DNA from 3 places in the Pseudorhizobium flavum genome. Region 2 is predicted to be linked to each of the others. Evidence: riboswitches for the same ligand, from Rfam matches in the RefSeq annotation. Region 2 holds a riboswitch; each other region holds the start of a gene.
The links. Region 2 has a riboswitch for thiamine pyrophosphate ahead of thiB (thiamine ABC transporter substrate binding subunit). Riboswitches for the same ligand answer to the same signal wherever they lie in the genome.
Positions count from the first base shown of each region.

Region 1: linked by a shared signal. The riboswitch ahead of ACEPP2_RS12885 (ABC transporter permease) and the one ahead of thiB (thiamine ABC transporter substrate binding subunit) in region 2 are both predicted to bind thiamine pyrophosphate.
Region 3: linked by a shared signal. The riboswitch ahead of thiM (hydroxyethylthiazole kinase) and the one ahead of thiB (thiamine ABC transporter substrate binding subunit) in region 2 are both predicted to bind thiamine pyrophosphate.

Region 1 covers NZ_JBIOKZ010000006.1:35,875-45,859, reverse strand. The annotation lists gene ACEPP2_RS12895 (TRAP transporter large permease subunit) at 1-484, opposite strand, end outside; gene ACEPP2_RS12890 (ABC transporter substrate-binding protein) at 586-1,530, opposite strand; gene ACEPP2_RS12885 (ABC transporter permease) at 1,549-2,307, opposite strand; TPP riboswitch at 2,441-2,544, opposite strand; gene ACEPP2_RS12880 (5-methyltetrahydropteroyltriglutamate--homocysteine S-methyltransferase) at 2,681-3,775, opposite strand; gene ACEPP2_RS12875 (aromatic ring-hydroxylating oxygenase subunit alpha) at 4,132-5,376, shown strand; gene ACEPP2_RS12870 (2Fe-2S iron-sulfur cluster-binding protein) at 5,378-6,463, shown strand; gene ACEPP2_RS12865 (gamma-glutamyltransferase family protein) at 6,646-8,430, shown strand; gene ACEPP2_RS12860 (ATP-binding cassette domain-containing protein) at 8,484-9,287, opposite strand; gene ACEPP2_RS12855 (ABC transporter permease subunit) at 9,284-9,985, opposite strand, start outside.
Region 2 covers NZ_JBIOKZ010000003.1:316,431-326,415, reverse strand. The annotation lists gene ACEPP2_RS08395 (AAA family ATPase) at 1-828, opposite strand, end outside; gene ACEPP2_RS08390 (thiamine diphosphokinase) at 929-1,579, shown strand; gene ACEPP2_RS08385 (ABC-F family ATP-binding cassette domain-containing protein) at 1,581-3,404, shown strand; gene ACEPP2_RS08380 (response regulator) at 3,556-4,005, shown strand; TPP riboswitch at 4,066-4,165, shown strand; gene thiB (thiamine ABC transporter substrate binding subunit) at 4,236-5,204, shown strand; gene thiP (thiamine/thiamine pyrophosphate ABC transporter permease) at 5,211-6,842, shown strand; gene ACEPP2_RS08365 (thiamine ABC transporter ATP-binding protein) at 6,829-7,554, shown strand; gene ACEPP2_RS08360 (M48 family metalloprotease) at 7,774-9,276, shown strand; gene ACEPP2_RS08355 (RNA polymerase factor sigma-32) at 9,288-9,985, opposite strand, start outside.
Region 3 covers NZ_JBIOKZ010000003.1:125,475-135,459, forward strand. The annotation lists gene ACEPP2_RS07530 (ABC transporter ATP-binding protein) at 1-503, shown strand, start outside; gene ACEPP2_RS07535 (FdhF/YdeP family oxidoreductase) at 728-2,998, shown strand; gene ACEPP2_RS07540 (acetyl-CoA hydrolase/transferase family protein) at 3,221-4,714, shown strand; gene thiD (bifunctional hydroxymethylpyrimidine kinase/phosphomethylpyrimidine kinase) at 4,772-5,569, opposite strand; gene thiE (thiamine phosphate synthase) at 5,566-6,201, opposite strand; gene thiM (hydroxyethylthiazole kinase) at 6,198-7,004, opposite strand; TPP riboswitch at 7,043-7,137, opposite strand; gene ACEPP2_RS07560 (glycoside hydrolase family 13 protein) at 7,245-8,930, opposite strand; gene ACEPP2_RS07565 (hypothetical protein) at 9,052-9,237, shown strand; gene ACEPP2_RS07570 (hypothetical protein) at 9,247-9,450, shown strand; gene ACEPP2_RS07575 (SDR family oxidoreductase) at 9,532-9,985, opposite strand, start outside.

The sequences.
Region 1 (9,985 bases), on a different contig from region 2:
GTGCTGCACCCGCAGCCACTGATAAAAGGCCGAGGAAGCCCCTGCCCTCGCCGATACGGACCAGCAGCAGCATTGCAAGAAGGAGCGCTCCGCCTGCAGCGAGGCACCAGAAGCGCACATGTTCAGGGAGGCCGAGAGCGGGCGAGACGGAACGGAGCGCCGCTGCAGCCTCGGCACCGCCCGTGAGGAGGAGACAGCCTGCCGCCGCACTCGTCCCGTCAGCGCAAAGGCCCGCAATCCGGCGCCCCTCGTGCGGCAGCAGCCGGGTCAGGATGTCAAGCCTCAGCGAAAATGGCCCCTGCAGGCTGAGCGGCAGGCCAAGACAGATGAGCGCCAGGAAGAGCCAGAGCGCGGCCTCCTCGGTGCCTGCGAAACCGGTCCTGGCGCCATAGCGGAGGCCGACGGTTACCAGGACAAGCAGGAGAAGCAGTGCGAGGAGCAGACCCGCCCCTGCCGACAGCACCTGCTCGACGCGCAGCGCCATCCGGGTGGCATGGATGGAGGCACGCGACCGAGGGACGGGATGAGGCCCCGACGACACCGATACTTCCTGCCTGCTCTCGCTGCAGCCGGAGACCATTTCAATCATCCGCCGATTTCGACCGCAAGGTCTTCGACGGTCGGCGCCTTATCGATAAGCCCACTCTCCGCCAGGAACGCGCCGAAACGCTCATAACGGCTTCTGTCCAGCGCAGCCGGACGTTTGGCAAAGCGCGGAAGGGTGTCGCGGAAAGCCTGGCGGTTGAGTTCGTCGTCGAGATCGGGATATGCCGCGATGAACAGCGACCATGCTTCATCCGGATGATTGGTCAGGAAGATGCTGGCCTCTTCCACCGCCTGGAGGAACCGCCGCAGGCGACCATCGTCCGAGAGATCCTTGTGGGCGATGAAGATCAACTCGTCATAGACGGGCACGCCATGCTCCTCGGGAAAGAACGAGCGCGCCTCGCCTCCAGCGAGCCGGATCTGGGTTAGTTCGAAGTTGCGGAATCCACCGACCGTTGCGTCGACCTGCCCCCCGAGCAGCGACGAGGTCAGCGCGAAGTTGACGTTGACGAGTTCCACCTCGTCGAGAGCCACGCCTTCGGCGGCGAGCATGCGCTTCAGCATGGCATCCTCGAAGCCCGAGACAGAAAAGCCGATCTTCCTGCCCTTGAGGTCCGCAAGCGTCTTGATAGGCCCCTCCGCGAGCACCGTCACCGTGTTCAGCGGCGTCTCCACCAGCGTGCCGAAGCGGACGAGCGGCAGACCGGCCGCGTGGTCCAGATAGAGGTTCGGCTGATAATGGACACCGACATCCGCCTGTCTTGCCGCAACCAGTCGCGGCACGGAGGACGGATCGGCAGGCGGGATCAGTTCCACATCAAGGCCTGCCGCTTCGAACAATCCCTTCTGCTGCGCGACAATCATGGGAGCGTGGTCCGGGTTGACGAACCACTCCAGCATGACCGTCAGGCGATCGGCGGCGTGGGACGGTACCGGCCAGGCAAGCATGGCAGCGACGGCCCAGGAAAGAAGATGTATTCTCATGAATGTTTCTCCGGCTAACTATCTTGGATCGGTGTGGTGGACTTCCGGCGCCCATGGGGTGATGCGGGCTGTCGCGACATCGACCGCAAGCCGCAGCACGAGGGTGAGCACGGCAAGAAGGACCATGGCGGCGAAGACGATGTCGGTCTGCATGCGGGCATTCGCCTGCACCATGACAAAGCCAAGCCCGGCCGACGCCCCGACCCATTCGCCGACCACGGCGCCGATCGGCGCAAGGGGCGCGGCAACGCGAAGGCCCGAGATCAGGCCCGGCAGAGCCAGGGGCGCGCGGATGTAGCGAAGGGTCTGCCAATGGGTCGCCCGGGTCAGCGCAACGGCATCGAGGATCGCAGGTTCGGTCCGGCGCAGGCCATCAGCAAAGGCGGAGGCGACCGGGAAGAAGATGATGATCGTCGCCATGACGGCCTTGGAGGCGATCCCGAACCCGAACCACAACACGAGGATCGGCGCCAGCACGAAGACCGGCAGCCCCTGCAGCACCAGGACGGCCGGCCAGATCAGCCGGCCGGCACGGGGGAAGGCGGCGGCGGCAAGCGCCGCGAGCGCACCCAGAACGGCGCCACAGGCGAGCCCGATGGCGATCTCGGCGATGGTGACCAGGCTGTTGCGAAGCAGGAAACCGCCCTGGCGGGCGAAGGCGGCAAGGACGTCCGCCGGCGGCGGCAGGATATAGGCCGGGGGATGGAAGAGCCATATGCCGGCCTGCCAGAGCACCAGCAGCCCGACGAGTCCCATCCCCATGTGACGGGGTGGCATGGCTCGACCTAACGCATCGATGAGGCGGCTGGCGGGCGTCCTGTCCGAGGGCTAGGTCTTGAAGAGTATGGCATGGTTCGATCTCCCGACGTCAATCACGGAGATCCAGGCAGAGCGGAGAAGAGAATTGGCGCCGAAAGGCCGTTTCCGTTCCTACGCCGGTATGACCCGGATCAGGTTCAAGGGTCCGGCTCACCGCCATCTCAGCACCGTTACGATGCCCCCCTCGGAATACCGCCATGTTTCATGAACCACGCGGACATGTCAATCCGGGTCCACAGCCGACGCTCAGGCGTGCCGACTTCATTACCCTCCATGCCAAAGAGATCGGCAGACCCGCCCTCGACGGTCGGGCCCGCCTTCGCGGACAGCTTTACGCTGTTCCCCAGATCGTCTGCGCGGTCTTCACGACGAGCTCGAGCTTGCGCCGCTGGTCTTCCTCGGTGATCGCATTGCCGTGCTCGGTCGATGCGAAGCCGCACTGCGGTGCAATTCCCAGCTGATCCATGTCCACGTACTGGGAGGCCGCCTCGAACTGCTTGCGCAGCCAGTCGATCGATTCCAGTTCCGCCGTCTTCGTGGTGATGAAACCAGCCATGATTCGCTTCTTGCCCTTCGGCAGGAGCTTCAGCGGCTCTAGTCCGCCGGCACGGTCGGTATCGTATTCCATGAAATAGATATCGACGCTGGTCTTGTTGAAGATGGCGTCGGCGGCTGCGTCGTAGCCGCCGGTGGCAGCGAAGGTTGAGCGGAAATTGCCGCGGCACATGTGCATGCCGATGACCATGTCGGACGGACGATCCTTGATCGCCTCTTCCAGCATCCAGGCATAGCGGTCGATCAACCAGTCGGGATCCTGCCCCATGGCCTTGCGCTGCTCGCGCTGCTTCGGGTCGCCGAGATAGGCAAAGAAGATATCATCGAGCTGCAGGTATCGGCAGCCGGCCGCGTAATAGGCGGCAACGGCCTGACGATAGGTCTCGGCGATATCCGCAAAGAGCACGTCGGGATCCTTGTACTCGGCAGGACGGACGTCGGCCGGGTCGGTGCGGAAATGCACGCAGGAAGGACCGGGAATCGAGATTTTCGGGAAGACACTGGTGTGGTCCTTCACGAAGGTGAAGTGCTCGAGCATCGGGTGGTCCTTCGGGAAGCCGAGCTTGCCGTTGATCACCGGATGCACCGGCGGGATCTGCGTGCCGTGGAACTGCACGCCCTCTCCGCGGGTCTCCATGTCCATGCCGTCCAGCATGCCCATGAAATCGAAATGCCAGAAGGCGCGACGCGCTTCACCGTCGGTGACAACCTTCAGGCCGACCTCTTCCTGCATCTTGATGAGTTTCGGGATCTCCGCATCTTCGATGGCGCGCAGGGTCGCCGCATCGGCGCGGGCGGCGCGTGCCTCGGCAATCGGGCGCGGGCGAAGAAGACTGCCGACATGGTCGGCGCGGAAAGGTGGTGTCGGCATGCTGATCCTCCAGTTGATGTCGCGCATTCCGGACGGGATCAGAAGGATCGATCCTCATCCTCCGTGGCGACCGCCTTGCCGATACCACAGGATGAGCCGGAACCGGAGAGGAAATCGTGTCCTGTCCGACTGTTCCGTTTGCGCAGTCGCGATGTCGCGAAAGAACATCTCGGGACGGCTCCTCCTCTGCTAGCCTGCAGGTGTTCGGCGCCGCACCCGTTGTTGCATCGAACAAAGAATGACCGGCCCAAAGTCGATATGGAGCGACTTGTTGCGGTGGGCGATCGGGCGACGGCGCCAACAGGCGACCGATGCGCAGCTAAGCCATCCAACGGTCCCGCGAAGGGATGAAGAACATGGATGTGCGCGACGACATGCTTCGCCGGCTCAAGGCGCGAGCCGACGGATTCAGCCTTGAACAGCCCTTCTACATCGATCCCGATTTCCATCGGGTCGATCTCGAGGAGATCTGGTACAAGGACTGGCTGTTCATCGGCCATGATTGCGAAATCCCCCGCGCCGGCAACTACTTCACCGTCCAGGTCGGCGACTATCCCGTCGTGATCGTCAGGGGCAAGGACGGAGTCATCCGTGCATTCCACAACACCTGTCGCCACCGCGGCCATCGCGTCTGCACGCAGGAACGCGGCGCATCTGCACGGCTCGTCTGTCCCTATCACCAGTGGACCTACGATCTCGACGGCTCTCTGGTCTTCGCGCGGCAGATGGGCGAGGACTTCGACAAGGCACAGTTCGGGATGAAGCTGGTCGCCTGCGAAAGCGTCGCCGGCTATATCTTCATCTGCCTTGCTGCAACGCCCTCCGACTTTGCACCGGTGCGCGCTTCGATCGAGCCCTACATGAAGCCGCACCGGCTGTGGGAGGCCAAGGTCGCCCACCGCAACACGATCATCGAAAAGGGCAACTGGAAGCTCGTCTGGGAAAACAACCGGGAATGCTACCACTGCGCCAGCAATCATCCGGAACTCTGCCGCACCTATCCGGAGGCTCCGAGCGCGACGGGCGTCCAGGGAGCCAAGGACGATCCGGTCATTGCCGAGCATTGGGCACGCTGCGAGGCGGCCGGGCTGCCGAGCGAATTCCGGATCGACCCTTCGGGCCAGTTCCGCACCGCCCGCATGCCGCTGATCCAGGATGCCGAAAGCTACACGATGACGGGCAGGAGAGCCGTCCGCCGGCCCTTGTCGGACGAAGTGACGACCTCGCATATCGGGACCATGCTGCTCTTCCACTATCCGACGACCTGGAACCACATCCTCGTCGACCACGCGATCTCCTTCCGCGTCCTGCCGCTATCGGCGGAGGAGACGGCGGTCACGACGACATGGCTCGTGCACAGGGATGCAGTCGAGGGAGTGGACTACGATCTCGATGAACTGACGCATGTCTGGAACATGACGAACGACCAGGACCGGCGGATCGTCGAAGAGAATGCCTTCGGCATCCGCTCGCCCGCCTACGAGCCCGGTCCCTATTCGCCCGAGCACGAGGGCGGGGTCATGCAGTTCGTCGAATGGTACACGACCTTCATGACAAACCGCCTGCAGGGTAAGGCGGCGCCGCTTTCGGCGGTGGCATGAGATGAACATGGTGCAGCCGACCTATCGCCACTTCGACGAGATGCGCCCCTGGTCGGACCGGGAACACCGCCTGGAATGCGTCGCCGTCACGCCGGAAGCTCCCGACGTGATGACCTTCACCTTCCGGCCCGACCGGCCGGGCGTCTGGTTCCGCTACCTGCCCGGGCAATTCGTGACCCTGGAGATTCCGGCGAGACCGGAGCCCCTGATGCGGACCTACACGCTGTCCTCCAGTCCGTCTCGGCCGTATACGGTTTCAGTCACGGTGAAGGCACAGAAGGGATCGCTCGGTACGCGTTGGATGTTCGACAATCTGCGGCCGGGCATGGCGGTGAAGGCCTTCGGGCCACAGGGCGATTTCTCCTATGCGTGCCATCCGGGCGACAGATATCTCTTCATCTCCGCCGGGTCCGGCATTACGCCGATGATGTCGATGACGCGTGACCTTGGCGACCGGTCGCCCGACAGCGACATCACCTTCCTCCATTGCGCCCGCTCGCCCGACGACATCATCTTTCGCTGGGAGCTGGAGGCACGGGCTCGCGACATGCCGCAATTCACGCTCGGCCTGATCGTCGAGCAGTTGTCGCGCGGACAGCTGTGGTCGGGACTGAAGGGGCGTATCGACAAGGCAAAGATAGCGCTGCTGGCGCCCGATTTCCTCGACCGCACCGTCTTCTGCTGCGGGCCTGAGCCATTCATGGCGACAGTTCGCGAGTCGCTTTCGGGTGCCGGCTTCGACATGGGCAACTATCACGAGGAGACATTTCACCCGGTTGCGCCGCCACCGCCGGTCGCCACCGCCGACCATCATGGTGGTGTGGAGCCGACCAGAATCTTCTTCTCCGCCTCCGGCAAGGAGGGCGCCTGCGAGGCCGGCCACACGATCCTGCAGGCGGCGCGCGCCGCGGGAGTACGTATCGCCGCAGCGTGCGAATCCGGCCTCTGCGGCACCTGCAAGGTCCGCAAGCTCGCCGGCGAGGTCGAGATGAATCACAATGGCGGCATCCTCGACGACGAGATCGATGATGGCTTCATCCTCGCCTGCTGCTCCCGCCCGATGGGCGACGTGGAGATCGAGGCCTAGCCTGCGTGCTTGCACGGGCGGTGCTGTCGCCCGATCGCCGGAAAGGCGGAATGCGTGCCCGCGTTACTAACACCGCACGAAATAGGTTGACGTCGAAGTCTGTGGCTTCAAAGTCGGGCGCGACGGGCTGCACAACGCGCTCGATCGGCGCGAGGCATGACATACACAGAGGACTTCACGACATGACCGAATTCACCACCCGTCCCGAAATTCTCGGCACATTCGGCGTCTTCACCTCGACCCACTGGATTGCCTCTGCGGTCGGCATGAGCATCCTCGAGAAGGGCGGCAATGCATTCGATGCAGCCGTGGCGGCCGGTTTCGTGCTGCAGGTCGTCGAGCCGCACCTGTGCGGACCCGGCGGGGACATGCCGGCCGTCATCTATTCGAAGAAGCGCGACAGGATCGAGGTCATATGCGCCCAGGGGCCCGCGCCGAGAAGGGCCACGATTGAGCACTACACCGCAGAAGGGCTTCGGCTGATCCCTGGCGACGGACTGCTCGCGACGGTCATCCCCGGCGCATTCGACGGCTGGATGCTGATGCTTCGCGACTATGGCACCATGTCAGTCCGGGACGTGCTGGAACCTGCCATCTACTATGCCGAGCAGGGGCATCCCGTGCTGCCGCGCGTCTCCGCGACGATCAAGGGGATGGCAACACTCTTCGAGAAGGAGTGGCCGACATCCTACCAGACCTGGCTGCCGGGCGGCTCGGTTCCCGAGCCTCTCTCCAACTTCCGGAATCCGGTGCTCGCCGAAACCTGGAAGCGCATCATTGCCGAAGCGGAATCCAGGTCCGGTCGCGAGGAGCAGGTCCAGGCCGCGCGCGACGCCTTCTATCGCGGCTTCGTTGCGGAAGCGATCGACCGCTACCTCCAGACCGCCGAGGTCATGGATGCCAGCAAGCAACGCCACAAGGGGGTGCTGACGGCGGAGGACATGGCAGGCTGGGAAGCAACCATCGAGGAGCCGCAGACCTACGACTACCACGACTGGACGATCGCCAAGACCGCCGCGTGGGGACAGGGCCCGGTGCTGCTGCAGTCGCTGGCACTGTTGAAGGACTTCGACATCGCGTCGATGGATCCGGCCGGCCCCGATTTCGTGCACACCCTGGTGGAATCGATGAAGCTCGCCTTCGCCGACCGGGAAGTCTACTACGGCGACGTCAACTTCTCCCAAGTGCCGATCGACCATCTGCTGTCGGACGCCTACAACCGCGAGCGCCGCAAGCTGATCGGGGCGCAGGCGTCACATGAACTGCGCCCGGGGCGCGTTCCCGGCTACGAAAACCAGTACGACCTCACGCTTGCCATGCTCGACGAGATGAGCGGCAAGGGCGCCGTCTACGAGCCGACCATGGCACACCTGTCAGAGAAGCGGGGCGACACCGTTCACATCGACGTCATCGACCGGTGGGGCAACATGGTCTCGACGACGCCATCCGGTGGCTGGCTGCAGTCGTCACCGATCGTGCCCGGGCTTGGCTTCGCCCTGAATTCGCGCGCGCAGATGTTCTGGCTGAAACCCGGCCTGCCGACATCGCTTGCGCCCGGCAAGCGGCCGCGCACGACCCTTACTCCATCGCTCGCACTTCACGAAGGACGCCCCACCCTTGCCTTTGGCACTCCGGGTGGTGACCAGCAGGATCAGTGGCAGCTGCCCTTCTTCCTCCGCTATGTCCATCACGGAAAGAACCTGCAGGCGGCGATCGACACACCTCTCTTCCACACGTCGCACTTCCCGGGCTCCTTCTATCCACGCACGAGCTCACCGGGGGAGATCATGGTCGAACGTAATATCGGCGCGGATGTCCTCGACGAGTTGCGGCGCCGCGGTCACAAGGTCACCGTAGCCGACCCGTGGACGGTGGGACGCCTCACGGCTGCAAGGCGTGATGCGGACGGGCTTCTTCGCGCAGCGGCGACACCACGGCTGATGCAGGCCTATGCCGCGGGAAGATAGTCGACGCGGACGACTTCACCGGCACAACCGCGGCGACACAGTTGCCTGAGGCCTCAGGGGCCGGTCCTGCGCATCCTCGGAGCGCTGCCGATCAACTGCCGGGTGTAGGGATCCTGCGGGCTGCCGAACAGGGCCTCCACGGGCCCCTGTTCCACCACCCGTCCCGAGCACATGACGGCGACCTGGTCGGCTATCGCCTCCACCACCGCGAGGTCGTGGCTAATGAACAGGTATGACAGGCCGAACCTCTGCTTCAACTCCTGCAGGAGCAGCAGGACCTGCGCCTGCACCGAGACATCCAGGGCGCTGACCGGCTCGTCCAGGATGAGGATCTGCGCCTCGGCCGCGAGCGACCGTGCAATGGCGATACGCTGCGCCTGTCCGCCCGAGAACTCGTGAGGATAGCGGCTCAGGGTGTCGGCCGGCATCTGGACCGCATCCATGAGGTCCGTCATCCGCGCCCGCCGCTTGCCCGCGCCATAGCCGTTCAGCAGTTTCAACGGCGTCTCCAGGATTTCGCCGATCGTCTTGCGCGGGTTGAGCGAGGCGACCGGATCCTGGAAGACGTATTGGACGACCTTGCCGAAGGCGCGTGCGCCCTGCCGGCGCAACTCACCCGCGTCTCGACCCGCAATCATCATGTCGCCGCTGGTTGGCTGTTCGAGCCCGACTACCATGCGGGCGAGCGTGCTCTTGCCCGAGCCGCTTTCGCCCACCACCGCAAGCGTTTCCCCGCTCCGCAGGGCGAGCGACACATGGTCCACCGCCGTCACCATATGGCGCCTGCCGCCGAACAGCGAACGACCGCCTCCGAAGGTCTTGGTCAGGTGACGAACCTCGAGCGCATCCTCCGTCATGCGCGGTTCTCCGACCGGAAGAGTACCGATACGCGTTCCAGGAAGGTCTTTCCCTGCCCGATCTCCGGAACACAGGCGATCAGCCGCTTCGTGTAATCGTGCTCCGGATTGGCTAGCACTGCGCGTGTTTCGCCCATCTCCACCACCGCACCGTCCTTCATCACGGCGACGCGGTCGCAGATCTCCGCCACCACGCCGAAGTCATGGGTGATGAACAGAAGCGCCATGCCCCGTTCCTTCTGCAGGTCCCTTAGCAGATCGAGGATCTGCGCCTGGACCGTGACATCCAGCGCCGTGGTTGGCTCGTCGGCAATGATGACATCCGGATCATTCGCGAGCGCCATGGCAATGCCGACCCGCTGGCGCTGCCCGCCGGAAAGCTGATGGGGGAAATGCCTTGCCCGCTCGCCGGCCTCCGGAATGCCGACCCGCTCTAGAAGCGCAATGCTGCGCTCCTGAAGGGAACGGCGGTCCAGCCTCTGATGGGCGGCGATTGCCTCCTCCACCTGCCGGCCGATGGGATGCATCGGATGCAGCGTCGTCAGCGGATCCTGGAAGATATAGGCAACCCGGCTTCCCCGGCAGGCAATCAGCTTCTTCTCCGGCATGGCGAGAACGTCCTCACCATGGAGATAGATTGCGCCGTTGCGAATGATGCCGGGCGGGGAATTCACGAGCCCCATGACAGACAGGGCCGT
Region 2 (9,985 bases):
CCGGGCCATGAAGGCCAGCCGTTCGAACAGGTGGACGTCCTGCTCGTTCTTCAGCAGTGCCCCGTGCAGCCGGGGCAGGATCGTCTTGACGTCGGCACGCAGGTCAGCTGGGTCGATGTCGTCCGAGACCAGCAACCGGATCCAGTCGAGCGCCTCGGAGGTGGACGGCTTCTTGCGCAGGCCTGGCACCTCCCTGATCTGGTAGAACTGCGCCAGGGCGTTCCGGAGCAACTCCTGCTTGATGCCCGGATAGTGCACCTCGACGATGCGCGCGAGGGTCTCGGCATCCGGAAACCGGATGTAGTGGAAGAAACAGCGGCGAAGGAAGGCATCCGGCAGTTCCTTCTCGTTGTTCGAGGTGATGATGACGATCGGCCTCTGCTGCGCCTTCACCGTCTCGCCTGTCTCGTAGACATGGAACTCCATCCGGTCGAGCTCCTGCAGGAGGTCGTTCGGAAACTCTATATCCGCCTTGTCGATCTCGTCGATCAGCAGGACGGTCTTCTGCGGCGCGGCAAAGGCCTGCCAGAGCTTCCCCTGCCGGATATAGTTGCGAACATCATTCACGCGCTCGTCACCGAGCTGGCTGTCGCGCAGGCGCGAGACGGCGTCGTATTCGTAAAGGCCTTGCTGCGCCTTGGTGGTCGATTTGACGTTCCACGCAATGAGATCGAGACCGAGTGCCGACGCGATCTGCCGGGCGAGTTCCGTCTTGCCGGTCCCCGGCTCGCCTTTGACCAGGAGCGGTCGCTCGAGGCGGATGGCGGCGTTGACCGCGACCATCAGGTCGGTATCGGCGATATAGTCGGCTGTACCATGAAACTGCATGAGGAGACCTGTAGGGAATTTTGGCGGCAACCTAAAAGCTAGGCCGAACCGGTGCAAGCCGCTTTCCCTTGCCTGTCGGTCTGGGCTATGGACATCGCCAATGACCAAGTCCACGTTCACTATCCTCCTCGGAGGCGAGCTCACCGTCACAGAGCGGCTGCGCGAAGCGCTCGAAGGAAGCCGCTTCATCGCGGCCGACGGCGGCATGCGCCATGCCGCAACCCTCGGCATCGAGCCCGAGCTCTGGGTCGGTGATTTCGACTCGACACCGCCCGGGCTGATCGAGGCGCAGTCCGCAGTTCCGCGGCAGCCCTACCCCGCAGCAAAGAACGAGACGGATGGAGAGATCGCAACCGCGGAGGCGCTCGACCGGGGTGCCGAGCGCCTGGTGCTCGCTGGCGCGCTCGGCGGCGAGCGAAGCGACCACGCCCTGCAGCATGTCTTTCACGCCCTCAGCCTGGCCGACCGTGGCGTTGAAGTGCTTCTGACCTCCGGCGCCGAAGAGGCCGTCCCCCTGCTTCCCGGACGCCGCCTTCTGGACCTGCCGGCAGGCTCGCTGTTCTCTGTCATCGGTTTTTCCGAACTGGAAGGCCTCGACATCCTCAACGCACGTTATCCGCTCGAGAACTTCTTCTTGCCCTTCGGCTCGTCGCGGACGATTTCCAATGTGGCAGAGGGCCCGGTGGCCTTCTCGCTGAAGCGCGGGAAGGCGATGATCTTTGCCCGCCCCTACGATCTGACAGGAGCCTGACGTGGCACCTCCCATCCTCAAACTCGACGACATCTTCCTGAGCTTCGGGGGCACGCCCCTTCTGGCCGGCGCGGGACTGCAGGTGGAGCCGGGCGACCGCATCTGCCTGGTCGGCCGCAACGGATCCGGCAAGTCAACCCTGATGAAGATCGCGGCCGGTCTGTTCGAGCCGCAGTCCGGCGACGTCTTCCGACATCCGGGTGCCACCATACGATACCTGGAGCAGGCGCCGGATTTTGGAGATTACCGGACGGTACAGGCCTATGCCGAAGCGGGCCTCGGTCCAGGTGACGATCCCTATCGCGTCACCTACCTCCTGGAGCATCTCGGCCTAAGCGGCGAAGAGGATCCGAACCGGCTGTCGGGAGGCGAGGCCCGGCGGGCGGCGCTTGCCCGCGTCATGGCGCCGGAACCGGACATCCTGATGCTGGACGAACCGACCAACCATCTCGACCTGCCAACGATCGAATGGCTGGAGGAGGAACTGAGGAAGACGCGGAGCGCGCTCGTCCTCATCTCGCACGACCGGCGATTCCTTGAGAAAGTATCGACGGCGACGGTTTGGCTCGATCGCGGCACGTCGCGACGCCTCGACCGCGGATTTTCTCATTTCGAGGCCTGGCGCGACGAGGTCCTAGCGGCAGAGGAACTGGAGCAGCACAAGCTGGGCAAGGCGATCGAGCGCGAGGAGCACTGGCTGCGCTACGGCGTGACGGCCCGGCGCAAGCGCAACATGCGCCGGCTGGGGGAACTGCAGACGATGCGCGCCGCCTATCGCGGTCACAAAGGTCCGCAAGGGTCAGTCCAGGCGGCGGCATCGGAAGGTCGGGAATCCGGAAAGCTGGTGATCGAGGCAGAAGCGATCACCAAGAGTTATGGAGACCGGCTTATCGTCGCGCCCTTCTCCATCCGCGTACACCGGGGCGACAGGATAGGCCTTGTGGGACCCAACGGTGCCGGAAAGACGACGCTGTTGAAGATGCTGACGGGGCAGCTCGATCCAGATTCGGGCACGGTGCGGCTCGGGACAAATCTCGAAATCGCCACGCTGGACCAGAAGCGAGAGGACCTCGATCCCGACGACACGCTTTCCCACTACCTCACCGACGGACGCGGCGAAACGCTTCTCGTCAATGGCGAGCAGCGTCACGTCGCGGGCTACATGAAGGATTTCCTGTTCCAGCCCGAGCAGATCCGCACGCCGATCAAGAACCTTTCCGGCGGCGAGAGGGCGCGGCTGATCCTGGCACGCATCATGGCGAGGCCGTCCAACCTGCTGATCCTCGATGAGCCGACCAACGATCTCGACATCGAGACACTGGATCTGCTGCAGGAGATCGTCGCCGGCTACAACGGCACTGTCATTCTGGTCAGCCACGACCGCGACTTCCTCGACCGGACGGTCACCTCGACCATAGCACCCGCGGATCCGGAAGCGCCGGACGGGCGCTGGATCGAATATGCAGGCGGGTACTCCGACATGCTGGCACAACGCCGCGGCGTCCAGGAGGAACGGCGGCGTTCCGAACGCCAGGCAAGGGAGAGGACGGAGACTTCGGCGCCGGCCGCTGAGGTGCCGAAAAACCGCGGCAAGCTGTCCTTCAAGCAGAAGTTCGCGCTGGAGAACCTTCCGAAGGACATCGCCAAGGCCGAGGCCGAGGTTGCCGCCCGGGAGAAGCGAATGGCGGATCCCGACCTTTTCACGAAAGATCCGGCAGCCTTCACCGCGCTGGCTTCTGAACTGGAGGCGCTACGCAAGCGGCTCGCAGAGATGGAGGAGGAATGGTTCAAGCTTGAAATGCTGCGCGAGGAGTTGGAGGGCTGACGTTAACCATCTGTTATCCATGAAACCCACTCGAAACCCGTCAACCTGTCACAATGCGGAACAATGACGGCAGGTGGTCGTTCGGGTGGCAGTATCGATGCGGCACGGCCGGGATCGGTACGAAGCGGCACCGAACCATCAGGAGCATCCGATGCTGACAAGTGTAACGAGTGGTTGGCAGACCCCGGTCTCTGAGGAACATCGCGTCCTGATCGTGGAAGACGAGTTTCTCATCGCCTTGGACGTGGCCGATACGGTCGAAGCCATGGGCTTGAAGGTCGCCGGCCTCGCCAATGGCCGCAACCCCGCTCTCGCACTCGCCCAGTCTGCAGACATTGCCCTTGTCGATGTCAATCTGGCTGACGGCAAGACTGGACCGTCAATAGGCCGCGAGCTTGCCGAGAAATATGGCGTTGCCGTCATCTTCATGACTGCCAATCCTGAAGAGATCGAAGCCGGCAGCCATGGACCGCTCGGGGTGCTGACGAAGCCGGTAATGCCGCATGTGATCGAGCAGACGATCGGCTATATCCTTGCAGGCCGAACGGGAGGTTATGCCGAGCTCCCGCGCGAGCTTCGCGTCCTTCAAAGCGCCCACTGACGCTCATTGAGCAACCATGGACGGCGCTTGCCAAGCGCCGGATCGATCGCTACATCTCTGACCGATCTAACGGGGTGCCACTTCGTGGCTGAGAGGCTTTCGCCAACCCGCAGAACCTGATCCGGTTAACACCGGCGGAGGGATTAGACGGCGTCCATCAGCCCCTCGTCCTTTCTGCCAAAGAGGAGGCATTGATGCGGCTCTCGGCACTTTCGCTTATCATCGCGGCGATGACCGCTTCGACGCCGACCATGGCTCAGGAGCGCAGCCTGACCGTCTACACCTATGAGAGCTTCACCGCCGAGTGGGGGCCGGGGCCAAGGGTCAAGGAAGAGTTCGAGAAATCATGCGCCTGCCGCGTCAACTTCGTGGCGGTCGCGGATGGCGTCGCACTTCTTTCGCGGTTGAAGCTGGAAGGCGAGAATAACGAAGCTGACATCGTTCTCGGTCTCGACACCAATCTTGCCTATGAAGCCAAGGCCACTGGCCTGTTCGAAAGGCATGGACTGGATACAAGTCCCATCAGCGTGCCGGGCGGGTACGGAGACGACGTCTTCATCCCCTATGACTACGGACATTTCGCCATCATATACGACACGCAATCGGTCGACAGGCCGCCGGCCAGCCTGAAGGATCTGGTCGAGGGCGACCCTTCAGAAAAGATCGTCATCCAGGATCCGAGAACCTCCACCCCAGGCCTTGGCCTGCTTTTGTGGATGAAGTCGGTTTACGGCGAGGAGGCCGAAGCGGCGTGGGCAAAGCTTCGTCGACGCATCCTGACGGTCACGCCGGGTTGGTCGGAAGCCTACGGATTGTTCACCAAGGGAGAGGTCCCCATAGTTCTCTCCTATACCACCTCCCCTGCCTATCACATGGTGGCCGAAGATATTGATCGCTACCAGGCAGCGCCCTTCTCGGAAGGCCATTATATCCAGATCGAGGTCGCAGGTCTGTTGCGGACATCGGAGAACAAGGACCTGGCGCGCCAGTTTCTCGAATTCATGATGTCACCGGCCTTCCAAGACATCATACCGACCACCAACTGGATGATGCCGGCCGCTCAGACGAGCGAGCCCTTGCCGGAAGCGTTCGACCGCCTCGTCCAGCCGGAAAAGACCTTCCTCATGGACTCTGCGGACGTGGCGAGAAACCGGCAGGCCTGGATCGATGAGTGGCTGGCGGCGATGAGCGGACGCTAAAGCTCAATGCTGACGAGACGGGAGCAGCAAACTGCAATCGGTGGAGGTATCGTCACCTTCGCAAGCGTCGCTGCCTTCATCGGTCTTGCCACCTATTCCCTCCTTGCCGCGGCGCCAGACGCTGGCGGCGAGGCACTTTGGACAGCCTACACGGCGCGCGTGCTGCGGTTCACGCTTCTTCAGGCAGGGCTCTCCACTTTGCTGTCTATCGGCCTGGCGATTCCGGTCGCATTGGCGCTGGCGCGGCGGCCGCACCTCCCGGGCAGGCTCTGGATCCTGCGGCTGATGGCGCTGCCAATGGGTCTGCCCGCACTCGTCGCTGCCCTTGGCCTCATTACGATCTGGGGGAGGCAAGGACTGGTCAATTCGCTTCTCCTGCGCGGCGGACTCGACGAGCCGGTCAGCATCTACGGTCTGGGCGGCATCCTGCTCGCACACGTCTTCTTCAACCTGCCTCTCGCATGCCGCCTGATGGTGGCCTCGCTCGATAGGTTGCCGGGCGAATACTGGATGCTGGCCGCGCAGCTGGGCATGCAGCCCGTCGCCATCTTCCGGCTGATCGAGTGGCCGGTCCTCTTGCGGGTCCTGCCAGGCATCGCCGGCCTGATCTTCATGCTTTGCGCGACGAGCTTCACGCTCGTCCTGGTGCTGGGCGGAGGTCCGGCTGCGACAACCCTTGAAGTTGCGATCTACCAGTCACTGCGCTTCGATTTTGATCCTGCCCGTGCAGTTGGACTGTCACTGCTGCAGATCGGGCTGACGGCCATGCTCCTGATCATCCTGTCCCGGCTGCCTGTGACTGACGACCGATCGGGGAAAAGCGGGTACCGCGTTCGGCGCTTCGACGGCAAAGGAGCCGCGGCGCGGGCATGGGACACTCTGGTCATCGCCGTCGCCACAGCTTTCGTCCTGATGCCACTGCTCGCCGTTCTTCGGGCGGGGATCCAGGCAGACCTCCCGCGCCTCGTGGCGAGCGACGCCTTCCAGCGGGCGCTGGCAACGAGCATGCTGATCGCGCTGTCCTCAGGCCTGCTGGCGGTGATGGCATCGGTCAGGCTCATCGATGCGCGCCTGGCGATTGCCGACCGGAAGAATGCCGGCGTCCTCTTGCGCGGCTTTTCTTCCACCCTGGATGCCGCCTCCTTCCTCGTTCTCCTTGTCCCCCCGGTCGTGCTTGGGACGGGCTGGTTCCTGCTTCTGAGGCTTTCGGGCTCGGCATCGCTATTGGTCGGGTGGATTGTTGTTGCGATCAACGCGCTGATGGCAATCCCCTTCGTCATCAGGGTGTTGGAGCCGGCGATGAAGGAGCACCGCGACAGTTCCGTACGACTGGCAGCAAGTCTGGGGATCGGCGGCTGGACCCGCTTCTGGCGCATCGACCGACCGGTTCTGACGCGGCCGACGCTCCTCGCTTTTTCGTTTGCGATGTCGCTCTCCCTTGGAGATCTGGGAGCTGTCGCGCTCTTTGCTTCCAACGACTTCGTAACCCTGCCCTGGCTCCTCTACAGCAGCCTTTCCAGCTATCGTACGCAGGATGCCGATGGCTTGGCGATTCTGCTTGCCGCGGCATGCCTTCTGCTGACGATGATCGGCACGTCGGGCCGGCGAATGAACGGAACACATCATGCCCATCGATGACGATGCGCCGGAAATCCGCCTGGACCGCGTCGATTTGACCCTGGGAAGCACACGCTTCCACCTGGACTGCGACATTCCGCCCGGAGCGATCACAGCGGTTGCCGGACCGTCCGGTGCAGGCAAGTCCACCCTCCTGAACTTGGTCGCGGGCTTTGAGGTCCCCGACAGCGGTCGCGTCCTCTTTAACGGTCAGGATCTGACGTTGCAGCATCCATCGGAACGACCCGTTTCGCTGATCTTCCAGAACAACAATCTCTTCGGGCACCTTGACGTCTTTACCAACGTGGCGCTCGGGATCAATCCGTCCCTTCGCAGACTGACCGTAGGGGAGAGACAGGCCGTCCTCTCCGCACTTGATCGAGTCGGGCTCGGCGGGATGGAGCGCCGGTTGCCACGGACGCTTTCCGGAGGCGAGCAGCAACGCGTGGCCTTCGCTCGCACTCTCGTTCGCCAGAAACCGGTCCTTTTGATGGATGAACCCTTTGCGGCGCTTGATCCGGGGCTGCGGCAGAGCATGGCAGGCCTTTTATCGGAACTGCACCGAGAAACGAAAAGCACGGTCATCCTGGTGACGCACGACCGGGACGAACTGCGACGCCTAGCGACCCATGTGATCTTCATGAACGAAGGAATTGTTCTCGTGAGCGCTCCAGTGGAAGAATTCCTCCGGCGAAGCGACATCCCCGCCGTCGTTCAATTCCTCGCCAGCTGACGCCTGTGCCACAATTTGGTCGTGGCACGGTGGCATCGCAGCAACAGCGTCTTTCTGCTTTGGCCGCCACAGGCGATCTGAACAAGAAGCACTATATTGGCTGAGGGAAAATCGCTAAGCCGACGACAGGAACGGCCGGCCTTGTTTACGGTGGGGCATACCCGACGGATGATCGGGAAGCGGGTCTGGATAATGACGAAGCCGAGATTGCTGACGATGATGCGTGAAGGGGCGACGCCCCGCCGAGCCGGTACTGCGCGTGCGGCGAGGCATCTCGCTCTTCTGCTCGCAGGGGCTACAGCGCTCTCCGGCTGCCAGTCGATTCTTGACCAGGCTTACCAGCCGAATGTCGCCCCCTCGGAGAACCCGCAGATTGTCGACGAGGTCCAGAAGAACGACCCGCGGGCGCAGATGGGGGCGCGGGAACATCCAAGGATCGTCGCGAGCTATGGCGGAGAATATCACGATGCCAAGACCGAGAAGCTGGTCGCCCGCATTGCCGGAGCGTTGACTGCCGTCTCGGAAAACCCCTCGCAGTCCTATCGCATCACCATCCTGAACTCACCGGCGATCAATGCTTTCGCCCTCCCGGGCGGCTATCTTTACGTGACGCGCGGACTGCTCGCACTCGCCAATGACGCCTCGGAAGTGGCGGCCGTTCTTTCTCACGAAATGGCCCATGTCACCGCCAATCACGGAATCGAGCGTCAGAAGCGTGAGGAAGCGGAGGTAATTGCCAGCCGCGTGGTGGCGGAAGTCCTGTCCAGCGACTTGGCCGGCAAGCAGGCGCTGGCACGCGGGAAACTTCGCCTCGCGGCCTTTTCGCGGCAGCAGGAATTGCAAGCCGATGTCATCGGTGTCCGGATGCTGGGGGAAGCGGGCTATGACCCTTATGCTGCACCCCGGTTCCTCGACTCCATGGCGGCCTATGCGCGCTTCTCTTCGGTCGATCCGGACAGCGATCAGAGCCTGGACTTCCTGTCGAGCCACCCGAATGCGCCCCAGCGGGTCGACCTCGCCCGTCGTCACGCTCGCGCACAAGGCATGGAAGGCACCGTCGGCGACCGCGGCCGGGACTACTATCTGGCGGGCATCGACGGGCTTCTCTTCGGTGACAGCCCGGAAGAGGGCTTCGTTCGCGGACAGACATTCCTGCACGGGAGCCTCGGCATACGCTTTGAGGTGCCGAAGGATTTCCAGATAGACAACAAGGTGGATGCCGTCCTTGCAACGGGCCCCGGCGAGACCGCAATCCGTTTCGATGGCGTCGATGCCGGTGACACGACCAGCCTGACCAACTACCTCACCAGCGGCTGGGTCGCGGGTCTCAAGCCGGAAACGGTTCGGATGACCAGCGTCAACGGTCTTCCGGCAGCCACCGCCCGCGCCTCGGCGGAGCGTTGGGATTTCGACGTCACCGTCATCCGGATCGACGACCAGATCTTTCGATTCCTCACCGCTGTTCCGAAGGGCAGCCCGGCACTGGAAACGGTTTCCACCGTGCTGAAGTCAAGCTTCAGGAAGATGACGCCACAGGAAGTCGCGTTCCTCAAACCATTGCGTGTGAGGGTGGTAACCGCAGGCCCGCAGGATACGCTTGCGACTCTGGCGGCGCGAATGATGGGAACAGACCGGAAGCTGGACCTCTTCCGGGTGCTCAACGCACTCCCGGCTGGCGCTGCAGTCTCGCCGGGTCAGCGATTCAAAATCGTCTCGGAATGACCGCGGGCAGCTTAGCAAGCTGCCATCTGGGGGTTCGCGGAGACCAACGCCGACTTCAGCTTTTCCATGGCGCGGCTTTCGATTTGGCGCACTCGTTCCTTGGAAATGCCGAGTTCAGCACCAAGCGCCTCAAGCGTCGCTCCCTCGTCCGTCAAACGGCGAGCCCGGATGATCTTCTTCTCGCGGTCATTCAGCTTGGTGAGAGCTCCGTGTAGCCAACGCATGCGCCGCTCCCCGTCAATCATGCCGGAGACTTGTTCATCGGGAAGGGGCTCGCCGCTTGCGAGCATGTCCAGCCGCTCGCCGCTATCCGCATCGCCGGCTATGGAGGGGGCCTGCAGTGAGGCGTCGTTGCCGGATAGGCGGGCGTCCATAGTCTGAACGTCTGCGACGCTTACGCCGAGCGCAACAGCAATTTCCTCATGGATAGCCCGCGATGTAAGGTTGCTGTCGCCCCGTGCGAGCTTCGCACGCAGTCGGCGGAGGTTGAAGAACAGCGCCTTCTGGGCAGAGCTCGTGCCGCCGCGGACGATTGACCAGTTGCGAAGGATATAGTCCTGCATCGAGGCGCGAATCCACCAGCTGGCATAGGTAGAGAACCGGACATCGCGAGCCGGTTCGAAGCGGGCTGCCGCCTCCAGAAGCCCGACATAACCTTCCTGAACGAGATCACTCATCGGCAGGCCGAAGCCGCGGAATTTGGAAGCCA
Region 3 (9,985 bases), 190 kb from region 2:
CCGATCGCCGCGTGGCGGCAGGAATCGGCTGGGTCCCGCAGGAGCGCAACATCTTCAAATCGCTCACGGTGGAAGAAAACCTGACCGCCATTGCGCGGTCCGGCCCCTGGACGCTGCCGCGGGTCTTTTCCATGTTTCCCCGCCTGGAAGAGCGGCGACGTAACCTTGGCAGCCAACTGTCCGGCGGCGAGCAGCAGATGCTCGCCGTGGCCCGCGCGCTCATGGTCAATCCCCGGCTTCTCCTGCTGGACGAGCCTCTCGAAGGACTTGCCCCGATCATCGTCGACGAGCTTCTTGCCGCACTTCGCCAGATCGTCGAGGGAGAAGGGATGTCGGCCATCATCATCGAACAGAAGGCACGCAAGATCCTGCCCCTGACCGATGACGCCATCATCCTGGACCGTGGCGCGGTGGTCTATTCCGGAACGAGCGCCGAACTGCTCGACGATGATGAGGTCATGGCGCAGCACCTGGGAGTAGGGCGGGCAGCGACACCGGCGTGACGGCGCGAGGATTATCTCCTCGACTTGCCGCCGGACCATGAACCGCCTTGCTCCGAGCGAGCATCCTTTCTTCCAGATCCGTTGATCACGAATGTCTGACCTGCATCCCCGGCGCCAGTCCGCCGACATGCGGAACCTTGGGCTCTTCTTCGGGTTGCCCCCTCAGCCTGTCGACACTGGTCGGCGGGGTGGATTCTGTTCCATCTGTTCACCTGGGGACGCCAATGTCGAAGAACGAGACCGTACATTATGATGGCCCGGCTGGAGGCTGGGGTTCGGTGCGAGGGATCGCTCGCATCTTCGCCAAGGAGCTGAACTCGCCGGCGGTTGCCGATACGCTGCGTCGCCAGAACAAACCAGGAGGCTTCATGTGTGTCTCCTGCGCCTGGACGAAGCCGGCCGATCATCACCCCTTCGAGTTCTGCGAGAACGGCGCCAAGGCGACGCTCTGGGAGCTGACGACCCGCCGTTGCACGCCGGAGTTCTTCGCCAAGCATACAGTTACGGAGTTACGCGGCTGGAAGGACCACGACCTCGAACAGGAAGGCCGTCTCACCCATCCGATGCGCTACGATCACGACAGTGACCGCTATGTCCCCTGTGCGTGGGAGGAGGCCTTTTCCGCCATCGGTCAGGAGCTGAAGGCGCTCGATCCGAAGTCCGTGGTCTTCTACGCGTCCGGCCGAGCAAGCCTCGAGACCTCTTATCTCTATGCGCTTTTCGCGCGGCTCTACGGCCACAACAACCTGCCCGACAGCTCCAACATGTGCCATGAAACCACGTCGGTCGGCCTGAAGAAGGTTATCGGAGCCTCCGTCGGCACCTCCGTCTACGGTGACTTCTCGACCTGCGACGCGATCTTCTTCTTCGGCCAGAACACCGGCTCCAACAGCCCCCGCTTCCTTCACCCGCTGCAGGCGGCGGTCAAGCGCGGCTGCAAGATTATCACCTTCAACCCAGTCCGCGAAAAAGGGCTGGAGATCATGATTAACCCGCAGAGCCCGACGGAGATGCTGACGGGCAAGGAGACGCAGATCTCCTGCCAGTATCATCAGGTCAAGACCGGCGGCGACATCGCGGCCATCATGGGCATGTGCAAGCACGTGTTCGCCAAGGATGACGAAGCCAAGCAGCAGGGCCGCAACGTGATCGACCGGGATTTCGTCGAGCAGCACACCAGCGGGTTCGGTGCGTTCGAGGAAAAGGTACGTGCAACCAGCTGGGACGAGATCGAGCGGGAATCGGGGCTTGAGCGGGCAGCCCTGGAGGCCGCCGGACAAGTCTACGTGGATGCGGAACGGGTCATCGGCATTTACGGCATGGGACTGACACAGCAGGTCGGCGGCTTCGAGAGTATCGCCATGCTGGTGAACCTCCTCTTGCTGAAGGGCAATATCGGTCGGGACGGCACCGGCATCTCCCCCGTCCGGGGCCACTCCAATGTCCAGGGGCAGCGGACGGTCGGCATCTCTGAAAAGCCGGAGTTGGTTCCGCTCGACAAGCTCGCGGAGATGTTCGATTTCGAGCCGCCGCGCGAAAAGGGTGTGAACACCGTCGAGGCTTGTGAAGGAATTATCGATGGCAGCATCCGCGGCTTCGTCAGCCTGGGCGGCAATTTCGTCCGTGCTATCCCCGATCACGATGTCATGGAGGCAGCGTGGACGAAGATGCGCCTGACGGTGCAGATTGCCACCAAGCTCAACCGCAGCCACCTGATCAATGGCGAAGTCGCCTATCTCCTCCCCTGCCTCGGACGCAGCGAGGTGGACATGCAGGAGGCAGGGCCGCAGACAGTCTCCATGGAAGACAGCTTGAGCTGCATCCACGGCTCCGTCGGCAAGCACAAGCCGGCGAGCGAGCATCTATTGTCAGAGCTCGCCATCGTGGCCGGCATGGCGAAGGCCACACTTCCCCCCAATCCGAAGGTGAAGTGGGATGAATGGCGGGGCGACTACGGAAAGGTCCGCGATCTGATCGAGGAGACCTACCCGGACAAGTTCCACGACTTCAACAAGCGCCTGTTCACGCCGGGAGGTTTCTACCGGGGAAACAGCGCGCGGGAGCGGATCTGGAAGACGGATAGCGGCAAGGCCGAGTTTACGGTACCGGAAGCACTTTCTGCGGCAGGCTTCGAGGACCGGGAGGGCCGCTATCGCCTGATGACCCTTCGCAGCAACGACCAGTTCAACACGACCATCTACGGCTACAGCGACCGCCTGAGAGGCATCGAAGGGACGCGCAACGTCCTGCTGATCAACCCGAAGGAGATGAAAAAGCTCGGTCTTCAAGAGGGCCAGTTGGTCGGGTTGCAGACGGATATCGAGGATGGCCGGGAGCGCAAAGTGGAAGGCTTGAAGGTCCTGCCTTTCCAGCTGCCCGACGGTTGCGTTGCAGGCTACTATCCGGAACTCAACCCGCTCATCCCTCTCTCACTCCATGAGAGGCTGTCCCAGACACCGGCGTCGAAGGCTGTGCCTGTCCGAATCCTGCCGTGACTGTTGTTGCAAGGATGGCCTGACCTTCCGGGACCTCGGGACGCCGCGCTTTGCCGGCGCCCTCGGTGGCTCCGGAGGATCAGCTGCAGGTCCTTGATACTTGTCAATGCCAGAGGATCTCCCGGCACTAAAGTGCGCCGCCTGGACAGGCGGTCGTCGCCTGTCTTTGACACGGCTGCCCGGCCCTCGATAAATGGCCGGATGAAATCGAAGGATGAGAAGATGATCTCCGACCGTATCCGCCGCCCCGCGCTCCTTGACAAGATCGTTTCGGCGGAGGAGGCGGCAGCCCTCATCAAGGACGGGATGATCATCGGCATGAGCGGGTTCACCCGCGCCGGCGACGCCAAGGCAGTTCCCATCTCCATGGCAGCGCGCGCCCGCACAGAACCCTTCAAGATTACGCTGATCACCGGCGCGTCTCTTGGCCACGATGTCGACCGGATGCTGACCGAGGCAAAGGTACTCACCCGCCGCATGCCTTTCCAAGCGGATCGGACCCTACGCGCCGCCATCAACCGCGGCGAAGTGATGTTCATCGATCAGCATCTATCAGAAACGGTGGAGCACCTCCGCTCCAATCAGCTCGGTCCTATCGACTATGCCATTGTCGAGGCTGCTGCCATCACCGAAGAGGGAAACATCGTTCCTTCGACCTCCGTCGGCAACTCCGCGAGCTTTGCGGTTCTTGCCAAGAAGATCATCGTCGAGATCAATCTCAGCCAGCCGGCTGAACTGGAAGGCCTGCACGACATCTACTTCCCCGGCAAGCGACCAACCCGTGTGCCGATCCCGGTCGTAACCTGCGACAGTCGCGTTGGCTTCCCATTCGTGCCGATTGATCCCGACAAGATCGCCGCGATCGTAGTCACTGACGAGAAGGACAGTGCGTCAACCATAGAGCCGCAGGATGCCGACACCAGCGCGATCGCCTCGCACCTCATCCGGTTCTTCGAGGACGAGGTCGAAAAAGGCAGGCTGGACCTGACTCTGCAACCGCTGCAGGCTGGTATCGGCACAATCGCCAACTCCGTACTGACCGGTCTTGCCGATGGCCCGTTCCATCACCTGCGCATGTACAGTGAAGTGCTGCAGGACAGCACCTTCGATCTTTTCGATGCGGGAAAGCTTGCCTTCGCCTCCGGATCCTCCATCACCCTTTCGACGGCGTGCGCTGACCGGGTCTTTGCGGACTTCCGCAAATACAAGGAGCACCTGGTGCTCCGGCCGCAGGAGATCAGCAACCATCCTGAAGTCATCCGCCGGCTGGGGGTGATCGGCATCAATACGGCGCTGGAACTCGACATTTATGGCAATGTCAACTCGACGCATGTCAATGGCACACACATGATGAATGGCATCGGCGGATCCGGCGACTTTGCGCGGAATGCCTTCCTGTCTATCTTCGTCACGAAGTCGCTCGCCAAGGACGGCAAGCTGTCGTCCATCGTCCCCATGGTGCCGCATGTCGATCACACCGAGCATGACGTCGATATCATCGTCACGGAAAACGGGCTCGCTGACCTTCGCGAGCTGGCGCCACGGGAGCGGGCAAGGGAAATCATCCAGAACTGCGTTCACCCCAGTTTCCGGGAAGCCCTGATGAGCTATTTCGAGCGCGCCTGCGCGCGCGGCGGCCACACGCCACATCTCCTGGAAGAGGCGCTGTCCTGGCACATCCATGCTCAGGCGACGGGGACAATGCACAAGAGCTAGCCAGCTATCGGCCCGCTGCCAAAGTAATTGGTGCCGAGGCTTCGTCCGACTGCGCTTTCAGCTGGTGGCATGGAGATGGTGCACGGGGCCATGACCGGACCCCACATCGAGTTCCCCGGAACGATGGATCGCTGATGCGAGGTACAGCTTGGCCGTTCGGACGGCGGCCACGACATCATTACCCTTGCCCAGTTCGGCAGCAATCGCGCTGGATAGCGTACATCCTGTCCCATGGGTATTGGAGGTCTGGACCCGCCGCCCTTCAAGCCATGTCAGGCCCGCGGGATCGGCAAGGACGTCGGGACTTTCATCCTCCGGAAGATGGCCCCCCTTGACCAGTACGGCTCGGGCACCGCGGGCTCTGAGCGCTTCCGCCTGCTCGGCCATCGTATGGCGATCCCGCGCCTCTGGCTCTCCCAGAAGGGCGGCTGCTTCGGGGAGATTCGGCGTCAGCACCGTGGCAAGCGGCAGGAGGCGATCCCGAAGCGCTGCGACAGCCTGTTCTGCGAGAAGCGAGGCGCCGCCTTTGGCAATCATCACTGGGTCGAGCACGATCGGCACGCCGGGCTGCCGGGACAGGATGTCGGCCACGGTCTCGGCGATTTCCGCATTTGCGATCATGCCGATCTTAACGGCATCGACGCGGACGTCGTCGAAAACGGCCCGGATCTGATCAGCAACGAAGCCCGCCGGAACGATCTGGACGCCGTAGACGCCTTTCGTGTTCTGCGCGGTGAGGGCGGTCACGACCGCCATTCCATAGGTACCGTGAGCCGCGAAAGTCTTCAGATCGGCCTGTATGCCTGCCCCGCCGGACGGGTCGGAGCCGGCAATGGAGAGAATGTTCGCAATCATGGCCGCGCCTTTTCTATTTCCTGGATCAGGGCACGGGCTGCACTGCGTGGAGCGGGCGTGCCGCAGACGGCGGAGACGACGGCAAGGCCGGCGGCTCCAGCGGCGATGACCGAAGCGGCATGCTCCATCTTCAGTCCACCGATCGCGACTGCCGGAACCGGTGAGACGGATACGATATGGGCGAGACCCTCCAGGCCGACTGGTTGCTTGTGATCCGGCTTGGTCCCGGTGGCGAAGACCGGGCCAACGCCGACATAGTCGACGATAGCTGGGTCCACATCGCGCATCAATTGTGCCGTCTCGACGGAAAGGCCAAGGATCAGTCGCTCGCCGATGGCAAGCCGCGCCGCAGCTGCCGACATGTCTTCCTGCCCGACATGCACGCCGTCTGCACCGATCTCGAGTGCGGCCTCTACGTCATCATTGACGATCAGCGCTATTCCGTATCCGGCCAGGGCAGCTTTGAGCGCCTTGCCCGTCTCGATCAGGCTCGTCCGGTCGGCGCGCTTGTCTCGAAGCTGTATCATGGTGGCGCCGCCTTCCGCGGCAAGGCGTGCAGTCTCGACCACGCCCACCGAGCGGCAAAGATCGGGATCGAGGACGACATAGAGCGACAGGTCGAAAATCTTCATTCCGCTCGTATCCTTGCTTCCGATTCCAGCCTCTGCGGGCCGATCGCCGCCAGCGCATCGAGGAACAGGGGCGGGAAAGAGCCAGGGCCCTCGGCCCGGTGGCTGGCATCCTCACCACAAACGGCGAACAAAGTCATGGCGGCGACGGTCGCCTCCAGCGGCCGGCCCGGCGCGACGGCGGCGAAGGCTCCGGTAAGGCAGGTCAATGCGCAGCCCAGCGCGGTAACCTTCGGCATGAGCGCCGAGCCTCCCTCGATCCAAACGCGGCGACGTCCATCCGTGACGAGATCGATCTCCCCGGTGACGCCAACGACGCAGGCGAAGCGTCGGGCAAGATCCACGGCCGCCGTTTCTGCCGCCAGGCTGCTGTCACGGCTGTCGACGCCTTGTCCCCTGCTCTCAAGGCCAGCGAGTGCCATGATTTCCGAAGCATTTCCCCGGATGATGGTCGGCTGGAGATCAAGGAGTTCGCTTACAGCTTGGCGACGAAAGCTCGTGGCATAGTGGGCCACGGGATCGAGGACCCAAGGCTTGCCTGTCTCCTTTGCCGCGCCGGCGGCACCTTTCATGCCTGGGACGTCAGCCGCCCACAATGTGCCAATATTGATCGTGACGGCCGCTGCAATTCGGGCAAACTCGGCAGCCTCCTCCTCGGCGCTGACCATCGCCGGAGATGCGCCGGCAGCGAGAAGGACATTCGCGGCAATGTTCATCGACACATCATTGGTGATACATTGGATGAGCGGGTTGCTTGCGCGCAGCGCCTCCAGCAATGTCCCGCAACTGGAAGGAAAATCGGTCAAGAGAAACGCCTTTCTTCGTCCAGCGAGGTAAGGCAACGGTATCTCGACCCGCGACTCCCTCCGCCAGCATGATCTGGTTCAGGTTCAAAGGGTGCTTCTCAGCCCGCTTCAGCGGACGCCCCCGTCTGTTCCCAACTTAGGAAGAATTCTGCCAGTTGTCACTCTGGAAAGCGTCTCGACTGCAAGGGACAGGATTCTGTCCACACTGGCTCGCGTCGGGCGGAGGTCACTCCGGTGCACCTAGGGTGCGAGGCGGGACGAGAGCAGTGCGAAGGCTTCGTAAGGCCCGAGGCCAAGGGTCTCTCCAACCTCCCCCACCGGCGAGTAATTGCTGATCAAGGGACGACCGCGTCGGTGGAGTTCATCCGGAAGTTCGATCGTAATCGTGCGAGGAGTGAAATTGGCGATTACCAGCAGTTCCTCGTCGTCCAGCGTGCGCGTGTAGACGAAGACGTCGGGATGGTGATCCAGCCAAGCCTGATAGCGACCATAGACGATGACAGGATGCTGCTTGCGCAGCGAAACGAGTTCCCGGTAATGCGCCCAGATCGATCGATCGTCAGATACCTGGCTGGCTGCATTCAGCGTCGCGTAGTTGGGATTAACCTCAATCCACGGGGAGCCGGTCGTGAAACCGCCGTGGGGATCGGCGCTCCACTGCATGGGCGTTCGCGCATTGTCGCGGCCGCTCTCATTGGCACCGCGGATGAAATCCTCCGTCGAAAGGCCCGCCTCGACGTGCAGACGATGCATGTTGAGGGTTTCGATGTCCTTGTATTGGTTGAGGGACGTAAAGGAGACGTTCGTCATGCCGATCTCTTCCCCCTGATAGATGAACGGCGTGCCCTTCATCAGGTGCAGCACGGTCGCCAGCATCTTGGCCGATTCAACATGATATCCCGTGGCATCCCCATATCGTGACACGGCGCGTGGCAGGTCATGATTGCCCCAGAACAGGGAGTTCCAACCGTCTTCTGCCAAAGCATGTTGCCACTTGCCCAGGACGGCCTTCAGCTTCACCAGATCGACGGGCTTTGGTCGCCACTTGCCGTGGGTCTCGTCCCAACTCTGGGTGACGTATTCGAACTGGAAGACCATGGAGAGCTCCCTGCGGTCCCGCCCTGAGTAGAGCAGGGCGGAATCGGGTGTCGCGCTCCAGGCCTCGCCGACTGTCAAAACGTCCCGCTCTCCGAATGTCTCGCGGTTCATTTCCTGCAGGTAATCATGGAGGTGCGGGCCGTCTGCGGTGATGCCGGCATCGACCTCCTTGCCGATCAGGTCGATTACGTCCATCCGGAAACCGGCAATACCTCGATCAAGCCACCAGTTCATCATGCGGTAGATTTCGGACCTGACCTCTGGATTCTTCCAGTTGAGGTCCGGCTGCCGCCTTGAAAACAGGTGGAGGTAATATTCGCCAGTGCGGGGATCGAGCGTCCAAGCTGAACCTCCGAAGGACGAGGTCAGATCATTGGGAGGGCCCCCATCGGCTGACGGCGGCCGCCATATGTAGAAGTCGCGCAGGCGGCTTTCGCGCGAACCGCGGGACTCGACGAACCATGGGTGCTCGTCGGAGGTATGATTGACCACCAGATCCAGAAGGATCCCGATGCCGCGCTGGCGTGCCTCGGCGACCAGTTTGTCGAAATCAGCGAGGGTGCCGAATTCATCTGCGATGTTCTGATAATCGGATATGTCGTATCCGTTGTCGTCCATGGGCGACTTGTAGATGGGCGACAGCCATAAAACGGTGACGCCAAGGGACTGCAGATAGTCCAGCCGACCGATGATGCCGGGAATGTCGCCAATCCCATCGCCGTTGCTGTCGCAGAAGCTGCGCGGATAGATCTGGTAGACGGTTGCCGCGTGCCACCATTTTCGCTCGATGATCGAGAGGGATTTTGGCTTGTTGACAAGCTCTTTCATGGGCGGCTCCGATATCAACATCACGATCCGCAACGCAGGATTGGCGGGCCGGTTCCCGTTTGCCGGAACATTGAGCCATCCTGTCTGTTAGCCATACGACTTACTTGCACAGGAGGTCGTCATGAACAGCAAACTCCCACCCGTCCCCGACGAGAACCGCAGCGACAAGGGCACCGGCGAGCGTTCCGCCGCCAGCCTTTCCAAGGGCAGCCCCGTCGACCCACGCGAAAAGAATTTCGACAAGCAGGGCCAACAGGGCAACAGCAAGGTGAACACCACGCATCAAGGCTACCAGCAGGACCGTTAGGAGCGTTGCATGTCTACATCGCAAAAGACGCCGGCCAGCATCCGGCAAGGAGGACCCGGCTCCTCTCACGAGAACGCCAAGGCGCCACTCGACTTGAAGAAGCCGTCGGCTGATCCAGACGATCGTTCCCGCAGCAAGGTCTCGGGCGGAGGTGGCGAACATGACAGCCATCATACCCATGACTCAGTACGTAAAGGCGGCGGCAGCCACTAGACGACATGGGGATAACCGGCACCACGGATCGGTGCCGGTTTCTCCTGGACCATGCTCTACGCCGCTCGCGGCTGACCCATGTTATCGCAACAGACCTTGGCCGCCATCGACGTAGATCGGAACGCCGGTCACATGTCTCGCCCTGTGCGAGGCGAGGAACAGGATCACGTCAGCAACATCCATAGAGGCGCCCGGTCTGCCTTCGGTCAGAGGGATGTCGCCCTCCGGCCACTCTACGGGAACGGCCGTCTTGCCCGGATTACGAATGCTGGTGTTGTCATCGATCTCGGTGTCGATCTTGCCGGGGCAGACGGCGTTGATCCGTATCTTGTACCTGCCCAGTTCGAGCGCGAGCTGCTTCGTGATGGCAACCTGTGCAGCCTTGGTGGCCGAATAGGCGGTGGCGCCCGGCGAACTAAACGTCCGGTTGCCATTGATGGAGGAGACGATGATGATGGACCCGCCACCGCGCGCTTTCATGATGGGAACGGTCGTGTGGAGCGTGAGATATGTGCCGCGCAGATTCACAGCGATC